4 regions of the Streptomyces sp. Je 1-369 genome follow, and region 1 is predicted to be linked to each of the others. Evidence: riboswitches for the same ligand, from Rfam matches in the RefSeq annotation. Region 1 holds a riboswitch; each other region holds the start of a gene.
What was found. A riboswitch is a leader RNA that binds a small molecule or an ion and turns the genes downstream of it on or off. The one in region 1 is predicted to bind cobalamin.
Positions count from the first base shown of each region.

Region 1 (4,951 bases):
CGCGCCCGTCAAGGCGATATGGGCGCCGAGGCCACCGGGCACGAGGCTCAGGAGGTATGTGCCGCCGACGTCCGGAACGAAGCCGATGCCCGTCTCCGGCATGGCCACCCGGGACCGTTCGGTGACCACGCGCACGGCGGCGTGCGCAGAGACGCCGACTCCGCCGCCCATCACGATGCCGTCCATGACGGCGACGAACGGCTTCGGGTAGCGGGCGATGCGCGCGTCGAGGCGGTACTCGTCGCGCCAGAAGTCCCGCGTAGCCCCTCCGTCGCCGGTCGTGACGTCCTCGTGGATGGACCGGATGTCGCCGCCCGCGCACAGCCCGCGGTCCCCCGCGCCGGTGAGGACGACGGTCTCCACGGCGGGGTCCTGTTCCCAGGCGGCCAGCGCCTCGTCGATGCGGAGCACCATGGCGTGGGTGAGGGCGTTGAGGGACTTGGGGCGGTTGAGGATCAGGCGGCCTGCTCGGCCCTCGACGTACGTCGACACGGAGTCCTCGGCCGCCGTCATCGGACGGCCTCGGTCAGTCCGCGGGCCACGATCAGGCGCATGATCTCGTTGGTTCCTTCCAGGATCTGGTGGACCCGCAGGTCCCGGACGATCTTCTCGATGCCGTACTCGCTCAAATAGCCGTAGCCTCCGTGCAGTTGGAGGGCGCGGTCGGCCACGGAGTACCCGGTGTCGGTGGCGAATCGCTTGGCCATGGCGCACAGCTGCGGGGCGCGCGGGTCGTTCCGGTCGAGCGCGTCCGCGGCCTGGCGCACCAGCGCGCGGGCGGCGGTCAGCTCGGTGGCCATGTCGGCGAGCCGGAACCGCAGCGCCTGGGCGTCCAGGAGGGACGCGCCGAACGCCTCACGGTCGGCGAGGTGGGCCAGGCTGCGGTGCAGTGCGCTCTGGGCGCCGCCCAGGGAGCAGGCGGCGATGCCGAGCCGTCCGCCGTTGAGGCCGCTCATGGCGATGCGGAAACCCTCGCCCTCCTTGCCGAGGCGCCGGTCGGTGGGCACGCGCACGCCGTCGAGGAGCACTTGGCGGGTGGGCTGGGCGTTCCAGCCCATTTTGCGTTCGTCGGCGCCGAAGGTGAGGCCGGGGTCGTCGCGTTCGACGACGAACGCGGAGATGCCGCCGGGGCCTTCCTCGCCGGTGCGGGCCATGACGACGTACACGTGCGAGGCGCCCGCTCCGGAGATGAACTGTTTGACGCCGGTGAGGACATAAGTGTCGCCGTCGCGTTCGGCGCGGGTCCGCAGGGCGGCGGCGTCCGATCCGGCGCCCGGCTCGGTGAGGCAGTAGCTGCCCAGCGATGCCGCGGTGCACAGGTCCGGCAGCCAGCGGGCGCGCTGGTCCCCGTCGCCGTACCGGTCGATCATCCAGGCGACCATGTTGTGGATGGAGAGGTAGCCGGCGATGGAGGGGCAGCCGGTGGCGAGGGCCTCGAAGACGAGGGTGCCGTCGGTGCGGCCGAGTCCCGAACCGCCGTGCTCCTCGCGTACGTAGACACCGCCGAGGCCGAGTTCGGCGGCCTTGCGCAGCACGTCGACGGGGAAGTGCTTGTCGCGGTCCCAGGCGACGGCGTGCGGGGCGAGGTGCTCGTCGGCGAAGTCGAGCGTGACCTCGGCCAGGGCGAGCTGGTCCTTGGTGAGGGCTGTGGCCATGCTGGTCATCGCCGTCATCCCATCGTCGGGATGGTGAAGCTCGCGCCTTCCCTGGCTCCGGAGGGCCAGCGCGAGGTGACGGTCTTGGTGCGGGTGTAGAAGCGGACGGCGTCGGGGCCGTGCTGGTTGAGGTCGCCGAAGCCGGACCGCTTCCAGCCGCCGAACGTGTGGTACGCCACCGGGACGGGGATCGGCACGTTGACGCCGACCATGCCGGCGCCGACGCGGCGCGTGAAGTCGCGGGCGGTGTCGCCGTCCCTGGTGAAGATGGCGACGCCGTTGCCGTAGGGGTGTTCGCTGGGCAGGCGCAGGGCCGCCTCGTAGTCCGCGGCGCGGGTCACGCACAGCACCGGGCCGAAGATCTCCTCGCGGTAGATCCGCATGCGCGGTGAGACGCGGTCGAAGAGGGTGGCTCCGGCGAAGAAGCCGTTCTCGTGCCCGGGGAGGGTGAAGTCGCGCCCGTCCACGACGAGTTCGGCGCCTTCGTTGACGCCGATGTCCACGTAGCGGCGAACCCGGTCGAGCGCGTCGCGGCTGACCAGCGGCCCGAAGTCGGCCTCCGGGTCGTCGGAACGCCCGATGCGCAGCTCGGCGACGCGTTCCTTGAGCCGGTTGACGAGCGCGTCGGCGGTCTCCTCGCCGACGGGGACGGCGACCGCGATGGCCATGCAGCGCTCCCCCGCCGAGCCGTACCCGGCGCCGATGAGGGCGTCCACGGCCTGGTCGAGGTCGGCGTCCGGCATCACGATCATGTGGTTCTTGGCGCCGCCGAAGCACTGGGCGCGTTTGCCGTGCGCGGCGGCGGTGGCGTAGATGTGCGCGGCGACAGGAGTGGAGCCGACGAAGCCGAGCGCTTGCACGCGTGAGTCTTCCAGGAGGATGTCCACGGCGTCCTTGCCGCCGTTGACGACGTTCAGGACGCCGGGCGGCAGGCCCGCCTCCAGGAACAGTTCGGCGAGCCGGAGCGGCACGGAGGGTGCCCGTTCGGACGGCTTGAGGATGAAGGAGTTTCCGCAGGCCAGTGCGGGGGCCGCCTTCCACAGCGGGATCATCGCGGGGAAGTTGAACGGGGTGATGCCCGCGGTGACGCCGAGGGGTACGCGCAGGGAGTGCACGTCGATGCCGGAGCCGGCGTTGTCGGTGAACTCCCCCTTCTGCAGGTGCGGGATCCCGGCCGCGAACTCAACGACCTCAAGGCCGCGTTGCAGGTCGCCGTGGGCGTCGGCGACGGTCTTCCCGTGTTCGCCGGAGAGCAGCTGTGCGAGTGATTCCCGCTCTCCTTCGACGAGTTGCAGGAACCGCAGCAGCACGCGGGCGCGCCGCTGCGGATTCCACTCGCCCCATGCGCGCTGGGCGGCGTGGGCGTCGGCGATCGCCGCGGTGGTCTCTTCGCGTCCGGCCAGCGGCACGTGTGCCTGTACGGCACCGGAGTTGGGGTCGTACACGTCGGCGAAGAGCCCGGACGTGCCGGGTACGCGCTTGCCGCCGATGAAGTGTGTCAGTTCACGGACCATGAGAGCCTGCTCTCGTCAGGTGAGTCCGGGGATGGCACGACAGGCCGACGGCGCCACCGGGTGAGGCGGGCGGGCGGTTCTGTCGTGGGACGCGAAGGCTAGAAGCCGTCGTGGAGTCGAGCGCGGACCGGGGCCGGGGCCGGGGTCGTCGCTCGCTTCGCCGGTTCACCTGGGTCGTGGGTACGGACCGGTGCCATGCGTGTCTGCTCCATCCTCGTGGACAACACGGAACACCCCGCGGCCGGTATCCTGACTCCCGGATCAGCGCGCGTTCTCCCGCCTTCCCGACGGAACTTCTCCGTCAGTGGCGTATCGCTCGGCGAGAACGCACTTCCCGGTCACAGTGGCGGGACCGCGCCGGATTCACACCGGCTTCCCTGCACCGCGGGCTCTGGTCACGAACATATAGTTGGACGTCCTAGTAAGTCCACCCCCACTTTCGGCGGGGGCGGCAGGACGACGGGACGAAGGGGCGCCGCCGCAACGGTCGATCGTCGGTTACTGACCGTCCTTCAACTTGATGAGGCTCCTCCCCGTCGGGCTGGCACGCGGACCCTCTGCTGCCCACGTGCAGGACCGGATACTCACCGCCCTGAGCGGTCTTCTCGGCGAGGCGGCGGCGCGTAGAGCGCGGCGATCGCGGCGGCACGGTCGTGCAGCGACGTGCGCAACCACTCCGGGGCCAGGACCTCGGCATGCGTGGTGAGCTGCCACAGGGCCCACTCGGCGTGCCGGGCATTCTGAAAGACGAGGCCCAACCACAGCCGCCCCTCGTCCTCTCCGTCCTCGTCGCACACTGCCAGCGCCGTGGCCACGAGGTCTTTGCGACGTTCCGGGGCCACCCTTACCCGCACGGTGACCCGGTCGTCGCCGCCGTCGCGGAACCGCGTGTTGCGTTCCTGCCAGGCGCGGTCCAGGTCGACCGCTTCCGGTCGCCGCGCGGGTTCGTCGAGTGCCACTTCGGAGCCTGGCCCACAGCCGTGTAGTGGATGCGCGGCCTGTGCCCGGCGAACACCGCGCGCCGGACCTCGGCCACGATCGCCTCGGGCAGGTCTTCGCTGTCGACGCGGCGCGCGAGGAGGTCCGTCTCCGGGTCGATGAGCAAGCGTTGGGCCGCGCCCGCCGCGGAGCCCTTGAGGCTCTCGGGCAGCGCGTCGAACACCTTCAGCATGGCCGAGGCGAGCGCCGAGCCGAGGCCGAACAGCTGCGCGCCGCGCCGTGATCCGGCGACCAGAAGGGCGAGCGCCTCGTCGTGGTTCAGTCCGGTGAGTGCCGTCCGGAAGTCCGGCAGCAGCGCGAACCCGCCGTTTCGGCCGCGCTCGGCGTAGACGGGGACACCGGCCACGGAGAGCGCTTCCATGTCGCGCAGCACTGTGCGGGTGGACACCTCCAGCTCACCGGCGAGCGCGTCCGCCGTCATCCGGCCGCGCCGACGCAGGAGGAGCACCAGGAAAACCAGTCGGTCGGCGCGCATACGAAAACCCTGGCGAAATACATGACGAGGGATGTCATGTATTGCTGCGAGGCTCCTGCAAGCGATGCGAAGCAGACCGAATGGAGCGAGCGAGATCATGGAACGAAACGCAGTCAACCCGGTGACCTGGTCGACGGAGATGGGCTTCAACCAGGGCGAGCTCGTCTCCGGGCACGCACGCACCTTGTACATCTCGGGTCAGACCGCGATGAGCGGCGCAGGCAAGCCCGAACACGACGGTGACATGGCCGCGCAACTGGCGCTGAGCGTCGACAACGTGAAGGCGGTGCTCACCGAGTCCGGCATGT
Region 1 covers NZ_CP101750.1:8,288,037-8,292,987, reverse strand. The annotation lists gene NOO62_RS36625 (enoyl-CoA hydratase/isomerase family protein) at 1-513, opposite strand, end outside; gene NOO62_RS36620 (acyl-CoA dehydrogenase family protein) at 510-1,655, opposite strand; gene NOO62_RS36615 (CoA-acylating methylmalonate-semialdehyde dehydrogenase) at 1,670-3,169, opposite strand; cobalamin riboswitch at 3,391-3,571, opposite strand; partial or broken gene NOO62_RS36610 (helix-turn-helix transcriptional regulator) at 3,754-4,643, opposite strand; gene NOO62_RS36605 (RidA family protein) at 4,741-4,951, shown strand, end outside.

Region 2 (4,951 bases), 7.8 Mb from region 1:
ATCGACTTCTCGCAGACGCTCGACGACGCGCTCCTGCCCTACCTCGGCCTGGTCGTCGGACTCGCCTTCCTGCTCCTGATGCTGGTGTTCCGCTCCGTTCTGGTCCCGCTCAAGGCGGCGCTCGGCTTCCTGCTCTCGGTGGCAGCCGCGCTCGGCGCCGTGGTCGCGGTCTTCCAGTGGGGCTGGCTCGCCGACATCGTGGGCGTCGACCAGCCGGGCCCGATCATGAGCATGATGCCGATCTTCATGATCGGTGTGGTCTTCGGCCTGGCGATGGACTACGAGGTCTTCCTCGTGACCCGGATGCGCGAGGCGTACGTCCACGGGGCGCGCCCCGGCGAGTCGGTCGTGACCGGCTTCACCCACGGCGGACGGGTCGTGGCCGCGGCCGCGATCATCATGATCAGCGTCTTCTCCGGCTTCATCATGGAGAACGACGACATGATCAAGATGATGGGCTTCGGTCTCGCCATCGCCGTCCTCTTCGACGCCTTCGTGGTCCGCATGGCGATCGTGCCCGCCGTCCTCGCGCTGCTCGGCAAGTCCGCCTGGTGGCTGCCGCGCTGGCTGGACAAGGTGCTGCCGAACGTGGACGTGGAGGGCGAGAAGCTCCACAGGAACCTCGGCGACACCGGGACGCCCGACGCCGAGACGGACCGGGAGCTGGCCCCTGTGGGCCGCTGACACACCGCGGCACCCGCTGAGCGGGCCGGCCGGGACACCCCACACGTGGGGGAGTGCCCCGACCGGCCCGCTCGGTCGTTCCCGGAGGTTGTGGCGGAGGGGCTCAGCGGCGGTCCGCGTAGACCATCCAGACCTGGCCGGGCGCGAAGGGCATCGGCTCGCCGTTCGGCCGGGTGAACGTGGTGCCGCCGTCGGCCGTGGGACGCTGCCAGCGCGTCGCGTACCGCTTGCCGTCGCGCAGCACCGTCGCCCTGCCGCGGCCGACCGTCTCGATGTACGGCGTCGCCGCGCCGTTGACGTCCTTGAAGCGCGACGGACGCATGTTCACGTACTGGATCACGATGGTGCGGGCGCCGAGCTGCCGCCCCGACGTGCCGCGGGCCGGGGCGCCGTCGAAGGACGCGAGCCAGCGGCCCTGCCGCCGCGACCAGCGGAAGGTGTGGCTCGCGGCGGCGTACCTGACGGTCCGCGCGGCGGTGCGCGCGCCGCCCGCCGGAGCCGGGCCGAAGCGGAAGCCGACGTCGGCCGGGCGGTCGGCCCGCGGAGCCGAACGCAGCAGGGCCTCGGGGTGGACGAAGAGGTTGTGCGGGGCGGGCCGCCCGCCGTGCCGGAAGTACGCGCCGGGCACCCGGCCCTGCGAGCGTGCGTGCAGCGGCGAGTTCCGCAGCACCTTCTGCAGGGCGCTGCGCACCCCGGAGTACGCGAGGGCAGGACGCCCGAACTGGCGCAGGAGCTCGATGTCCGACTCGCGGGCACTGCGCACCGGTCCGACGGCCTTCGGAAGTTTGCTGGAGTACACGCCCATCAGGCGGCTCATGCCGCCCTCGACCTTCTCCACGTAGACGAGGTCCGCCCGGTCGAGACCGGTGTGTGGCCGGGCGTGGCGCGCGTTGTCGAACTTCACGGCGAGCACCGGGTTCTGCGGTGCCGACTGCCCGGTGAAGGGCGAGGTGGTCCGAGGGGCCGGGGTGTCCTCGGGGGAGTGGGCGCTCGCGTACGAGGGGGCTCCCACGGTGAGCGAGGCCGTGGCGGCCAGCGCGAGCACTGTCGCGCCGATGCGAGTGCGACGGTCGGCCCGGACTCTCGATGCTGCCTTCAAGGCGTCTCCATTCGTGGCGGGGCGGCAGCCGCACACGTACCTCCCGCGCCGGTACGCCCAATCACGCCTGGGCCATCCACCGACACCCCGTCACTCTTTCCGGGGGCCGAACCGCGTGGCGCCGCACCGAATGGCGCCCCGGACGCGTACACCGGCACTTCCTCCGGCCCGTCACAGCCGCTGAACAGGGGCGTACGCGGTGGTATGCGCGCTCGCGCGTGCCACCGCCGCGACCCGCCCGCAAGTTGTCAGCACGTCTGATGCGCACTAATGTCACCACGCCTTGGTGAACGGGAAATCCGGTGTGATGCCGGTGCGGCCCTCGCCACTGTGATCGGGAAGTCCGGCTCCAGCCCTCGCGGCAGCCACTGGGTACGCACGTACCCGGGAAGGCGGAGTCCGGTCGGTACGACCCGTCAGCCAGGAGACCGGCCAAGGCGCGTTGTCCATCCACGAGGTGCTGGAGAGGGTCTGCCGAGCCATGCACATAGCCGAGGGTTTCCTCCCACCGGCGCACGCGATCGCCTGGGGCGTAGCGTCCGCGCCGTTCGTCGTCCACGGAGTCCGCTCCCTGACCCGTGAAGTCAAGGAACACCCGGAGAGCACGCTGCTCCTCGGCGCCTCCGGGGCCTTCACCTTTGTCCTTTCCGCCCTGAAGATCCCCTCCGTGACGGGCAGTTGCTCGCACCCGACGGGGACCGGGCTCGGGGCGATCCTGTTCCGCCCGCCGATCATGACGGTGCTCGGAACCATCACCCTGCTCTTCCAGGCGCTGCTGCTCGCCCACGGCGGGCTCACCACCCTGGGCGCCAACGTCTTCTCCATGGCGATCGTCGGGCCCTGGGCGGGCTACGCCGTCTACCGGCTCCTGAAGCGGTACGACGTGCCGCTCATGGTCGCCGTGTTCTTCGGCGCGTTCGTCGCCGACCTGTCCACGTACTGCGTCACCAGCGTCCAGCTGGCCCTGGCGTTCCCCGACCCCAGCAGCGGCTTCCTGGGCGCCCTGGGCAAGTTCGGCGGCATCTTCGCCGTCACGCAGATCCCGCTCGCGGTCAGCGAGGGCCTGCTCACCGTCCTGGTGATGCGGCTGCTCGTGCAGTCGAGCAAGGGCGAACTCACCCGCCTCGGCGTGCTCTTGCAGCGCAAGCAGCCGACCGAGACGACCAAGTCGACCGAGACGCAGACGGGGGCCAGCGCCTGATGAGCCGTAACGCGAAGATCAACACCCTGCTGCTCCTCATCGTGGCCGCACTCGCCGTGCTGCCCATCGCGCTCGGGCTCGGCGACGACGAGGAGGAGCCGTTCGCCGGGGCCGACGCCCAGGCCGAGACGGCGATCACCGAGATCGAGCCGGACTACGAGCCGTGGTTCTCGCCGCTGTACGAGCCCCCGTCCGGCGAGGTCGAGTCGGCGCTCTTCGCCCTCCAGGCGGCCCTCGGCGCGGGAGTCCTCGCCTACTACTTCGGGCTCCGCAAGGGCCGCAAGCAGGGCGCGGAGCTGGGCATTGAGCAGGGCGCGGAGCAGGCACGCGCGGAGCAGGCGCGCACGGAGCGCCGGGCCGAGCCCGCCGGGGATCCGGCCGACGCGGACAGAAGCCGGGCCGAGACCGAGCAGGTCTGATCCGGCGTGCTGCCCATCGACGCGGCGGCGCACAGCAGTCGCTGGCGCCGCCGGCACCCCGTGGACAAGGCCGTGCTCGGACTCGGCCTCACCGTCCTCGCCATCTCGCTGCCGCCCTGGCCGGGCGCCGCCCTGGTCCTGGCCGCCGCGCTCGTCCTGCTGCTCGGCCCCGCGGGTGTGCCGCCCCGCAAACTGTGGCGCGCCTACCGCGTGCCACTCGGCTTCTGCGTCACCGGCGCCCTCACCCTGCTCGTCCAAGTGGGCGGCCCCGACGGGTTCGTGACGTTCGCGGAGGGCGGTCCGGCGCGCGCCGGCGGACTGCTCCTGCGGACCTCAGCCGCCTCGCTCGGCGTGCTGCTCTTCGCCTTCACCACCCCGATGTCGGACCTGCTCCCGCGCCTGGTGAAGGCGGGCGTGCCCGCGCCGGTCGTGGACGTGGCACTCGTCACGTACCGGATGAGCTTCCTGCTCCTGGACTCCATGAGCCGCATCCGGCAGGCGCAGGCCGCGCGCCTCGGCCACACCACCCGCGCCGCCACCTGGCGCTCCCTCGCCGGTCTCGGCGCCACCGCGTTCGTACGCGCCTTCGACCGGGCGAGCCGCTTGCAAGCAGGCCTCGCCGGGCGCGGCTACGACGGCACCCTGCGCGTACTCGTGCCCGAGGCCCGCGTCTCGCGCCCCTTCATCGCCGCGGGCGCGGCACTTCTCGTGGGCCTGGTGGCCCTCACCCTCGTACTGGAAAGGTTCCTCCCATGAGCGAGCCGAGGGCTCTTCGCGAGCCGGACGCTCCCGCAGGACCGCACGCGTCCGTGGTCGCCCTCCACGCGGCGGCGTACGCGTACGAGGACGGGCCCACCGTCCTCAGCGGCCTGGACTTCGACGTCGTCGACGGGCGCGCGCTCGCCCTGCTCGGGCGCAACGGCAGCGGCAAGACCACCCTCATGCGCCTGCTCAGCGGCGGACTGCGCCCCGCCGAGGGGAGCCTGACCCTCGCGGGGACCCCGGTCACGTACGACCGCAAGGGCCTGACCCGGCTGCGCACCACCGTGCAGCTGGTCGTCCAGGACCCCGACGACCAGCTGTTCGCCGCATCGGTCGAGCAGGACGTGTCGTTCGGCCCGCTCAACCTCGGCCTGCCCGACCCGGAAGTCCGGGCACGGGTGGCCGAGGCGCTCGCCGCCCTCGACATCACCCCGCTCGCCGACCGGCCCACCCACCTGCTCTCCTACGGGCAGCGGAAGCGGACCGCGATCGCCGGAGCCGTCGCGATGCGCCCCCGCGTCCTCATCCTCGACGAGCCGACCGCCGGACTCGACCCCGACGGCCAGGAGCGCCTCCTCGACACCCTGCAAGGACTGCTGGACGCGGGCACGACCGTCGTCATGGCGACCCACGACGTGGACCTGGCCCTGCGCTGGGCCGACGACGCGGCGCTGCTCACTCCCTCCGGCGTACGGACAGGACCGGCGGCGGAGATGCTGGGGCGCCGCGACCTCCTCGCGCAGGCCGGGCTGCACCTGCCGTGGGGCATCGCGGTCGGCGAACTGC
Region 2 covers NZ_CP101750.1:499,449-504,399, reverse strand. The annotation lists gene NOO62_RS02305 (MMPL family transporter) at 1-684, shown strand, start outside; gene NOO62_RS02300 (DUF3048 domain-containing protein) at 788-1,783, opposite strand; cobalamin riboswitch at 2,051-2,235, shown strand; gene NOO62_RS02295 (energy-coupling factor ABC transporter permease) at 2,265-2,984, shown strand; gene NOO62_RS02290 (energy-coupling factor ABC transporter substrate-binding protein) at 2,984-3,403, shown strand; gene cbiQ (cobalt ECF transporter T component CbiQ) at 3,410-4,159, shown strand; gene NOO62_RS02280 (energy-coupling factor ABC transporter ATP-binding protein) at 4,156-4,951, shown strand, end outside.
Region 2: it holds a riboswitch for cobalamin, as region 1 does, so the genes downstream of both, NOO62_RS02295 (energy-coupling factor ABC transporter permease) here and NOO62_RS36615 (CoA-acylating methylmalonate-semialdehyde dehydrogenase) in region 1, are expected to answer to the same signal.

Region 3 (4,951 bases), 5.7 Mb from region 1:
ACGCCGGGGCCAGGACGCCCGCGAGCAGGCGCAGGAGCGTGGACTTGCCCGATCCGTTGGGGCCGAGGAGCCCGACGGTGGCGCCGGTGGGTGGGGCGAGGCTGACGCCGTCGACGATGAGACGGCCGCCCGCCTCCCTGCTGACCCGGTCCGCTCGCAGGCCCGTGTCGACGGTGCTCGGAGAGGTCACGTCGTCCTCCTCGTCCTGTACAGCACCGCCACGAACGCCGGTACGCCGATGAGTGACGTCACCACGCCGACCGGGACCTCCTGCGGGTCGAGCGCCGTGCGGGCCAGCGTGTCCACCCAGACCAGGAAGACCGCTCCCGCGAGCGCCGTGACCGGGAGGAGCCTGGCGTGCCCGGAGCCGACGACCGCGCGGGCCGCGTGCGGCAGGACAAGGCCGACGAAGCCGATGGCGCCCGCCGAGCTGACCAGGGCCGCCGTGAGCAGCGCCGTCGTGCAGAGCAGGACGAGCCGGGTGCGGGCCACCCGGACGCCGAGCGCCGCCGCGGCCTCCGGGCCGAACGCGAAGGCGTCGAGCGTACGGGCGTGGCCGAGGCAGACGACCAGCGCGGCCACGAGCACCGCGCCGCACAGCCACACGTCGGTCCAGCCGACTCCGCTGAGCGAGCCGAGGAGCCAGAACAGCACGCCGCGTGTCGTCTCCGCGTCGCCCGCCGTGAGGACGACGAACGACGTGAGCGCGGAGAAGAGCTGCATGGCCGCGACGCCCGACAGCACGACACGGTCCGTGGTGTCGCCGAGGGTGTGGCTGAGGAGCAGGACGAGTGCGAAGGAGCAGAGCGCGCCCGCGAAGGCGCCCGCGGAGACGGACACCACTCCCCCGCCGACGCCGAGGACGACGACCGCGACCGCTCCCGTGGACGCCCCGGACGACACCCCGAGCACGAAGGGGTCGGCGAGCGGGTTGCGGAGCAGGGACTGCATGACCGCCCCGCAGACCGCGAGGCCCGCGCCGCAGACGGCGGCGAGCACGGTGCGCGGCATCCGCAGGTTCCAGACGATGCCGTCCCTGATCGGGGTGAGCGGGCTGTCGCCCCAGCCGAGGTGGGCCGCGACGGTCGACCACACGTCGGGCACGGAGATGTCCGCGGGGCCGATGGTGACGGCCACGGAGACGGAGAGGACGAGCGCGGCGACCCCGGCGAGCCACAGCAGCGCCTGCCGCACGCGGGCGACCTCCGTCACTTGACCAGCCCGAACTTCCGCAGACCCGCCGCTACTTGCTCGATGCCGTCGACCGTGCGGATCGTGGGGTTCATGGCCTGGCCGCTGAGCAGGACGTACCGCTTCTTCTTCACGGCCGTCAGGTTCTTGGTCGCCGGGTTGGTCTCCAGGAACTTGATCTTCGCCGCGGCGCTCTCCGCGGACTGCGACTTGCGGGTGAGGTCACCGATGACGAGGACGTCGGGGTCGCGGTCGGCGACGGTCTCCCAGTTGATCTGGGGCCATTCCTCGTGGGTGTCGTCGAAGACGTTCTTCGCGCCGAGTTCGCGGGTGATGATGCCGGGGGCGCCGCAGCAGCCCGCCAGGTACGGGGCGTCGGAGTTGGCGAACCAGTACAGGAGCGTGGCGTCGGAGGCGTCGATGTCCTCGGTCGCCTTCGTGACGCGGCTCTTGAGGTCGGCGACCAGCCGTTCGCCGCGCTTCTCGACGTGGAAGACCTTCGCCAGGTCGCGCACCTCGCCGTAGACGGTGTCCATGGTGAGGGTCTTGACGCGCTTGCCGTCGCCGCCGCCGTCGTTGTCCTTGCCCGCGCAGTCGCTGGGCGAGACATAGACCGGGACGTTGAGCTCGTCGAACTTCGCGCGGTCGGCGACGCCTCCCTTGCCGACCGTGTAGAGGAAGGACGCGCTGACGAAGTCCGGCTCCTTGGAGAGGACCTTCTCCAGCGACGGGTAGCGGTCGGCGAGCCGCTCGACCTTCGCGTTCTCCTTCTCCAGGTTCTTCGGTACCGGGTCGGTCCAGGTACCGGTGCCCACCATGCGGTCGGCGAGGCCGAGGGAGAGGAGGATCTCCGTGGAGCCCTGGTCGAGGGAGACGGCGCGCTGCGGCGGTGCCGGGACCTTCGCGTCCTTGCCGCAGGAGGTGACCGTGACCGGGAAGCCTTCGGCGCTCTTGTCCGCCTTGTCCGCCTTGTCAGCCTTGTCGGTGGACTCCCCGGTCTTCTCCGTGGAGCCGCCGCACGCGGTGAGCGCGAACAGGCAGGCGCAGAGGAGGGCGGATATACGGGCTGTCGAGGACACGTGATCCCTTGAGTGTCACGGCTCATACGCGGAGCCTGGCCTGCGTCGGACCCCCGCCGCCGGGTGGGCGGCCGGAGGGCGCCAGCAGGTCTTCGGACTCGGGGATCGGCCGGGCGGGGCGCCTTCCCGGGCGTCTCGCGACACCCAGTGGCCGTGGCCCCGCCCGTCCCCCTCACCGCTGCGCGTCAGTTCCGGATTCGCACCGGATTCCCTGGCCCAGGTGTGGGTTTGACTGGCTTGCGCAAGTTATCACGCGGCTTGATGGGCCCGGCCCGCCGCCTTACGGGCCGGGCGTGGACGTCGGCGCGGGCCGCGGCTCACCCCGGTACGTACCGAAGGACCAGCGGTTGCCCTCCGGGTCCTCGATGCCGAATTCGCGGCTTCCGTAGGGCTTGTCCTCGATCTCACCGGTGACCTTCACGCCGGCCTCCACGAGTCGTCGGTACAGGTCGTCCACGTGGTCGGTGACGACGTAGGCGCCCGCACCGCCGGGCCTGCCGCAGGTGGCCTCGTCGGCCGGGTCGTACGAGCCGAGCATGACGCCGCCGCCCTCGGGCCAGTCGAGCTGGGCGTGGGCGACGCGGCCCTCGTCCTCATAGACGGCGGTCCGCAGGAAGCCGACGGTGCCGACGAGGAAGTCGATCAGGGCGGGGGCGTCCTGCGCCCGGAGGCCCGGCCAGATCGCCGGGGCGGGCGTGCTGAGCTGCTGTTCTGTCGTGGTGTTCCGGTTGGTGTCCATGCCTCTACTCTTCGCTCCTGGCGTGCGCCCCGGCTTGGATATTCCGGCACTCTTCGGCCAGCCAGCGGGTGGGGGTCTCGCCGGTGTACTGCCGGAAGTCGCGTACGAGGTGGGAGTGGTCGTAGTACCCGGTGTCGGCCGCGACCCCGGCCAGGTCCGGCGGGGCGCCCGCCGCGACGGCGCGGGTCACGGTGGCCTTGGCGTGCTGGAAGCGCATCAGGCGGGCGGCCTGTTTGGGGGTGAGTCCCGTCTCGGCGCGGAACAGCGCGGTCATCCTGCGTTCGCTGAGCGCGACGTGCCGGGAGAGGCCGCCGAGGGTGCCCGCGCCCCGGTGCCTGGCCAGCCACGCCCATGCCTCCGCGACCTCGGGGCGGACGGATCCGGCGGCGCGGTCCGTAGCCGCGCGCCGCCTCAGATAGGCCGACAGGAGGGCGAAGCGGTCCTCCCAGCGGTCCAGCTCGCACAGCCGCTCGCGGATCTCCGCGGCCGGGTCGCCGAGCACGTCCGTGCCGCCGACGACGAGCTGCCCGGTGAGCCCGGCGGCGGGCAGGCCGAGGAGGGCGCGGGCCGCGAGGGGATGCACGGCGAGCTGGATGCCCGCCTCGTGCTCGGGCTGGACGACGTACGCGGGGCTCTGGTGCAGGCCGCCCACGATGATGTCGGTGCGCGTCGCGTCCGGTCCCGTCGCCCGGTCCGGGGTGCTGCCGGTGGCGATGGTCCCGTCCAGGGAGAAGATCACCGTCAGATACGGCGAAGGGAGCCCCCGGTGCAGCCCTGGCCGCTGCCCCGCGGTGCGGTAGCCGACCGCGGAGACGACCATGCCGTCGAGCCGTGGAGCGGCGCGGACGAACTCACGGGAGTCCATGGGCCCAGTATGCGCGGAACCCCTCCATTACCCCTGTTCACCCGCCCCATGCCACCGCGCCACGGTGACTTCGATCATGGGAAATGTGGGTGCCGCCCCATAGCATTGCGCGCCGCTCCGGTCGGGGCGCACATCGCTCGCAGGGAACGGCAGGGACGTAGAGACATGGCAGTACGGGCAAAGAGCAAGCTGGCCGTCATCGGCACCACGGGCGCGCTGGCCGCCGCCGTCCTCGCGGGCGGCGCCCTGTGGCCGACGGAGGAGGCGAGCGCCGCCGACACCTCGGCGGCCACCGCCCGGGAGCTGTCCCACTGGCCGAAGCCCGTCGCGAAGCAGCTCGGCAAGGTCATCGCGAAGAACGACCACAAGGGCGCGTACGCCGTCTTCGACGCGGACAACACGACGTACCGCAACGACCTGGAGGAGTCGCTGCTGCCCTTCCTCGAGATGAAGGGCGTCCTCACCCGCGAGACCATGGACCCGTCGCTGAAGGTCATCCCCTTCAAGGACAAGGCCGGGCACAAGGAGAGCCTCTACAGCTACTACAACCGGCTGTGCGAGGTCGACGACCAGGTCTGCTACCCGTGGGCCGCGCAGATCTTCTCCGGCTTCACGCTGAAGGAGCTGAAGGGGTACGTCGACGAGCTCCTGGCGTACAAGAAGCCGATCCCCGCCGAGTACTACGAGGCCGGGAAGCTCACGAAGACCGAGGTGAAGCCGCCGGAGTTCTCGCGCGGCATGCGGCAGCTCTACAAGACGCTGCAGGCGCACGGCATCGAGGTGTACGTGGTCAGCGCGGCCAGCGAGGACCTGGTGCGCATGGTGCTCGCCGACCCGAAGTACGGCTACGGCGTGAAGCCGCAGAACGTCATCGGTGTCTCCATGCAGCTGAAGGACCGCAGGACCGGCGAGGTCACCAGCTCCCGCAAGGAGATCGCCGAGGGGCGCTTCGGCGAGAAGGACCGCGCGAAGCTCGCGAAGCGTGAGCTGACGCCGAACCTGTGGGCGCCGCTGACCTGGTACGAGGGCAAGCCCGCGGCGATCAACACGTACATCGACGAGTGGCGGAAGCCGATC
Region 3 covers NZ_CP101750.1:2,565,061-2,570,011, forward strand. The annotation lists gene NOO62_RS11735 (ABC transporter ATP-binding protein) at 1-190, opposite strand, end outside; gene NOO62_RS11740 (FecCD family ABC transporter permease) at 187-1,212, opposite strand; gene NOO62_RS11745 (ABC transporter substrate-binding protein) at 1,209-2,270, opposite strand; cobalamin riboswitch at 2,336-2,522, opposite strand; gene NOO62_RS11750 (VOC family protein) at 2,551-3,009, opposite strand; gene NOO62_RS11755 (helix-turn-helix domain-containing protein) at 3,014-3,874, opposite strand; gene NOO62_RS11760 (HAD family hydrolase) at 4,040-4,951, shown strand, end outside.
Region 3: it holds a riboswitch for cobalamin, as region 1 does, so the genes downstream of both, NOO62_RS11745 (ABC transporter substrate-binding protein) here and NOO62_RS36615 (CoA-acylating methylmalonate-semialdehyde dehydrogenase) in region 1, are expected to answer to the same signal.

Region 4 (4,951 bases), 1.6 Mb from region 1:
ACGACGACCTCGCCGCGCTCGGGGGTCTCCTCGGCGGGCCGGGGCGCGGGGCCGCCGGTGAGCGGCGCGACGCGGCTCGGCAGCACCGCCACGGAGAAGTACGGCACCGATTCCGGGTCCACCTCGGCGAGGCTGCCGGTGCGCTCGCCCTTCATGGTGGCCCGCTCCACGTAGCGCGCCTCGTCGAGGCGGCCCGCGTGCTCCAGGGCGCCGCGCACCTTCCCGAACGTTCGGCCGAGCTTCATGACGACCGCCGAGTCCGTCGCCGCGAGGCGTGCCGCCAGCTCCTCCTCGGGGAGCGTGCCGGGCAGGATCGTCAGGACCTCCTCGGCCTCGACGAGCGGCTCGCCGAGCCGGGCGGCCGCGGCGCTCACCGAGGTGACGCCGGGGATGACCTCGGTCGGGTAGCGGTGCGCGAGGCGCTTGTGCATGTGCTGGTAGGAGCCGTAGAAGAGCGGGTCGCCCTCGGCGAGCACGGCGACGGTGCGGCCCGCGTCGAGGTGTACGGCGAGCCGGGCGGCGGCTTCCTCGTAGAAGTCGTCGAGGGCGCCGCGGTAGCCGCCGGGGTGGTCGGTGCTCTCCGTGGTGACGGGGTAGACCAGCGCTTCCTCGATGTGGTCGGCGCGGAGGTGCGCGGCCGCGATCGAGCGGGCGATGGAACGGCCGTGCCGTGCGGAGTGGTACGCGATCACGTCGGCGGACGCGATGACCTCCACGGCGCGCACGGTCATCAGCGACGGATCGCCGGGGCCCAGCCCGACGCCGTAGAGCTGCCCCTTCGAACTCTGTTCGGTGGGCACGGGCAGGTCGGTGGAGATGGGCACGCCGCTCATTCCGCTTCGCTCGCAATCGCGTTGATCGCCGCCGCGGCCATCGCGCTGCCACCGCGACGTCCCCGTACGACCAGGTACTCCACGCCGGAGGTGTGCGCGGCGAGCGCGTCCTTCGACTCGGCCGCGCCGACGAAGCCGACCGGGATGCCGAGGATCGCGGCCGGTCGGGGCGCGCCCTCCTCGATCATCTCCAGGAGGCGGAAGAGGGCGGTGGGCGCGTTGCCGATGGCGACGACGGCGCCTTCGAGGCGGTCGCGCCAGAGTTCGAGCGCGGCGGCACTGCGGGTGGTGCCGAGCCGCGCGGCGAGGTCCGGCACGGACGGGTCGGCGAGGGTGCAGACCACGTCGTTGTCGGCGGGCAGCCGCTTGCGCGTGACGCCGCTCGCGACCATGTTCGCGTCGCAGAGGATCGGCGCGCCGTCGCGCAGCGCCTTGCGGGCGTCGGCGATCACGCGCGGGCTGTACGAGAGGTCGCGCACGAGGTCGACCATTCCGCAGGCGTGGATCATCCGGACCGCGACCTGGCTGACGTCGGCGGGCAGGCCTTGGAGGTCCGCCTCCGCGCGGATGGTGGCAAAGGACTCGCGGTAGATCGCCGCGCCGTCCTTCTCGTAGTCGAACACTGTGCTCTCGCTCATCTCGTGGCCGTTGGTTTCGTGGTGGTACGTGCGGTGGTGACCGCTTCGGTCAGGGTTCCGCCCGTGACGGGGACGGTGGAGCCTCCGGTGTGCAGCGTCACTTCGTAGTCGCCGTCCCCGGTGGCGAGGACGTCGACCCAGTCGCCGTGCGGGTGCCCGCACCGCCGTGCGCAGCCGGACCAGTGGACGGGCAGGGACCCGTGGCCCGGCACCGCGTCCGCACGGACGTCGGCGAGGGACTTGGCGCACCCGGGGCGGCCGGTGCAGGCGCCGACGCCGAGCCAGGGCGAGCCGGGGTCGGTGAGGTACCCGGCCTCGGTCAGCGAGCCCAGCCGCTTCCGGGCGCTCCCCTCGTCAGCAAAGCCGGGAAGCACGAAGCCGCGCCACGGGGTGACGCGGAGCTCGTCCGCGGGCAGCGGCAGCAGGGCCCGCCACTGCCCGACGCTGACGCGCCCGAGCGGGGCGTGCACGGAGACGGCACGCCCGATGACACCGGGCGGCGGCGGACCACCCGGGCCCGCCGAACCACCCGAGCCCACAGCCCCCGGCCCCGCCGAACCACCCGAGCCCACAGCCCCCGGCCCGACCCGCACCGCCCCGATCCCCGCCCCCTCCAGTGCCCCAGCCAGGTCGATGGCCCGGCCGACGGGCAGCTCCCCCACCCGCCAAGCCCCGTTCCCCGCATCGGCCGCCGCGGCGAGAAACGCTCCCGCCCCGGCGAGCGCCGCACGCGGGGCGTCGGCTCCGGCGACCCGGAAGGCGAGGTCCCCCACTCCGACCACCACCGTCCCGCCCGATTCTGCGATCAAGGTCACATCGCCGCCGAGTCCGGCCACGTCCCCCCGACCGTCGTCGAGGACGAAGAGGAAACGGCCGGAGAGGGCCGTCGTCCACTGCTCCGCGCAGAGGAGTCCGTCCAGCTCGCGGGCCCACAACTGGACGTCGGCGCGGCCGAATCCGTCGGTTCCCGCGAGGGGGGACGCCAGCACGTTCCGGACGCGTTCGTGCCGTTCGGAGGGGAGCAGGCCCGCGTCCGCGAGCAGCGCGGAGAGTTCGCCGCCGCACGCGTCGCCGAGGCCGCGCAGCTCGACGTTGCCGCGTGAGGTGATGCTGAGATTCCCGTCGGCCAAACGCTCCGCGGCGGCCCCCAGAACCGCCACCTGACGCCCCGTCAGAAGCCCGCCGGGCAGCCGGAGTCGAGCCAGGAGGCCGTCGTCGGCGCGGTGCAGGCGCAGAGCTCCGGGGCAGGCGTCGCCCCGGTCACGTATGGGGGATTCGCCCTGGTCTGAGGAGGGTGCTGGGGTGGGCGGCATGGCGGCGAGCATACCCACGCGGATCCGGCCGGTCGCCTCCCGAGCCGGACCGTCCTGGCAGGTGGCCGCACCGCGGAGCGCGGGCAGGACTTACTATGCAGGCGGCGGGCTACGAAGTCCGTCGACGCCAGCGACGGCGTGGGTCCACCAGGACCCGAGGGAGGAAGCCCGGTGTGAATCCGGCGCGGTCCCGCCACTGTGAGCCCCACCCGTGGGGCGAGCCAGGAACTCCTGCCGTCCATACGACCACCCGGGGCGCGGACACCCCGAGGAAGGCCTGCGCCCGCATGCTTCTGCTGTTGTCGACCTCCGACACCGACCTGCTCAGCGCCCGCGCGGCGGGAGGCCCGGTCGACTACCGGTTCGCCAACCCGTCCCGCCTCGACCTCGGGGAGCTCCCCGCGCTGCTCGACGGCATCGACCTCGTCGTCGTACGCCTCCTCGGCGGCGTCCGCGCCTGGCAGGACGGCCTTGACCAGCTCATCGCCACCGGCCTCCCCGTGGTCGTGCTCACCGGCGAACAGGCACCCGACGCCCAGCTCATGGCCTCCTCGACCGTGCCCGTCGGCATCGCCGCGGAGTCGCACGCCTACCTGGCGCACGGCGGTCCCGCGAACCTGGAGCAGCTGGCCCGCTTCCTCTCCGACACCGTGCTGCTCACCGGCCACGGCTTCGAGCCGCCGGCCCCCGCCCCGTCGTGGGGCCCGCTGGAGCGCACCGCCCGCGTCGGCGTCGAGGGTCCGACCGTCGCGGTGCTCTACTACCGCGCCCACCACATGAGCGGCAACACCGCGTTCGTGGACGCGCTGTGCGGCGCGATCGAGGACGCGGGCGCCCGGGCGCTGCCGCTGTACGTGGCGTCGCTGCGCGCCCCCGAGCCCGAGCTCATCGAGGAGCTGCGCGCCGCCGACGCCATCGTGACCACCGTCCTCGCGGCCGGCGGCACCAAGCCCGCCGAGGCCTCCGCGGGCGGTGACGACGAGTCGTGGGACGCGGGCGCGCTGACCGGCCTCGACGTGCCGATCCTCCAGGCGCTCTGCCTGACCGGGTCGCGCTCGGCCTGGGAGGAGAACGACGAGGGCGTCTCGCCGCTCGACGCCGCGAGCCAGATCGCGGTGCCGGAGTTCGACGGCCGCCTCATCACCGTCCCCTTCTCCTTCAAGGAGATCGACGAGGACGGCCTTCCCGCGTACGTCGCCGACGCCGAGCGCGCGGCCCGCGTCGCCGGTATCGCCGTACGCCACGCACGCCTCAAGCACATCCCGGCCGCCGACAAGCGCCTCGCCCTGGTGCTTTCCGCGTACCCGACGAAGCACTCCCGCATCGGCAACGCGGTCGGCCTTGACACCCCGGCGTCCGCCGTCGAGCTGCTGCGCCGACTCCGCGCCGAGGGGTACGACTTCGGCCCCGAGGCCGACATCCCCGGTCTGGTCTCCGGCGACGGCGACGAGCTGATCCGCGCGCTCATCGACGCGGGCGGCCACGACCAGGACTGGCTCACCGAGGAGCAGCTCGCCGCCAACCCGGTGCGCATCCCCGCCGCCGACTACAAACGGTGGTACGCGACGCTGCCGCAGGAGCTGCGCGACTCCGTCGAGCAGCACTGGGGCCCGCCGCCCGGCGAGATGTTCCTCGACCGGTCCCGCGTGGGCCAGGGCGGCGACCCGGAGGGCGACATCGTCCTCGCGGCGCTGCGCCGCGAGAACCTGCTCATCCTCATCCAGCCGCCGCGCGGCTTCGGCGAGAACCCCATCGCGATCTACCACGACCCCGATCTGCCGCCGTCGCACCACTACTTGGCGGCGTACCGGTGGATCGCGGCGCCCGCCGCCGACAACGGCTTCGGCGCGGACGCGATGATCCACCTCGGCAAGCACGGCAACCTGGAGTGGCTGCCCGGCAAGAACGCGGGCCTCTCGGCGGCCTGCGGTCCCGACGCCGCGCTCGGGGACCTGCCGCTGGTCTACCCCTTCCTGGTCAACGACCCGGGCGAGGGCACGCAGGCCAAGCGCCGCGTCCACGCCACGCTCATCGACCACCTGGTGCCGCCGATGGCGCGCGCCGACTCCTACGGCGACATCGCGCGCCTGGAGCAGCTCCTCGACGAGTACGCGCAGATCAGCTCCATGGACCCGGCGAAGCTCCCGGCGATCCGCGCGCAGATCTG
Region 4 covers NZ_CP101750.1:6,714,193-6,719,143, reverse strand. The annotation lists gene NOO62_RS30305 (precorrin-2 C(20)-methyltransferase) at 1-833, opposite strand, end outside; gene NOO62_RS30300 (precorrin-8X methylmutase) at 830-1,471, opposite strand; gene NOO62_RS30295 (cobalamin biosynthesis protein CobG) at 1,468-2,796, opposite strand; cobalamin riboswitch at 2,902-3,038, shown strand; gene cobN (cobaltochelatase subunit CobN) at 3,072-4,951, shown strand, end outside.
Region 4: it holds a riboswitch for cobalamin, as region 1 does, so the genes downstream of both, cobN (cobaltochelatase subunit CobN) here and NOO62_RS36615 (CoA-acylating methylmalonate-semialdehyde dehydrogenase) in region 1, are expected to answer to the same signal.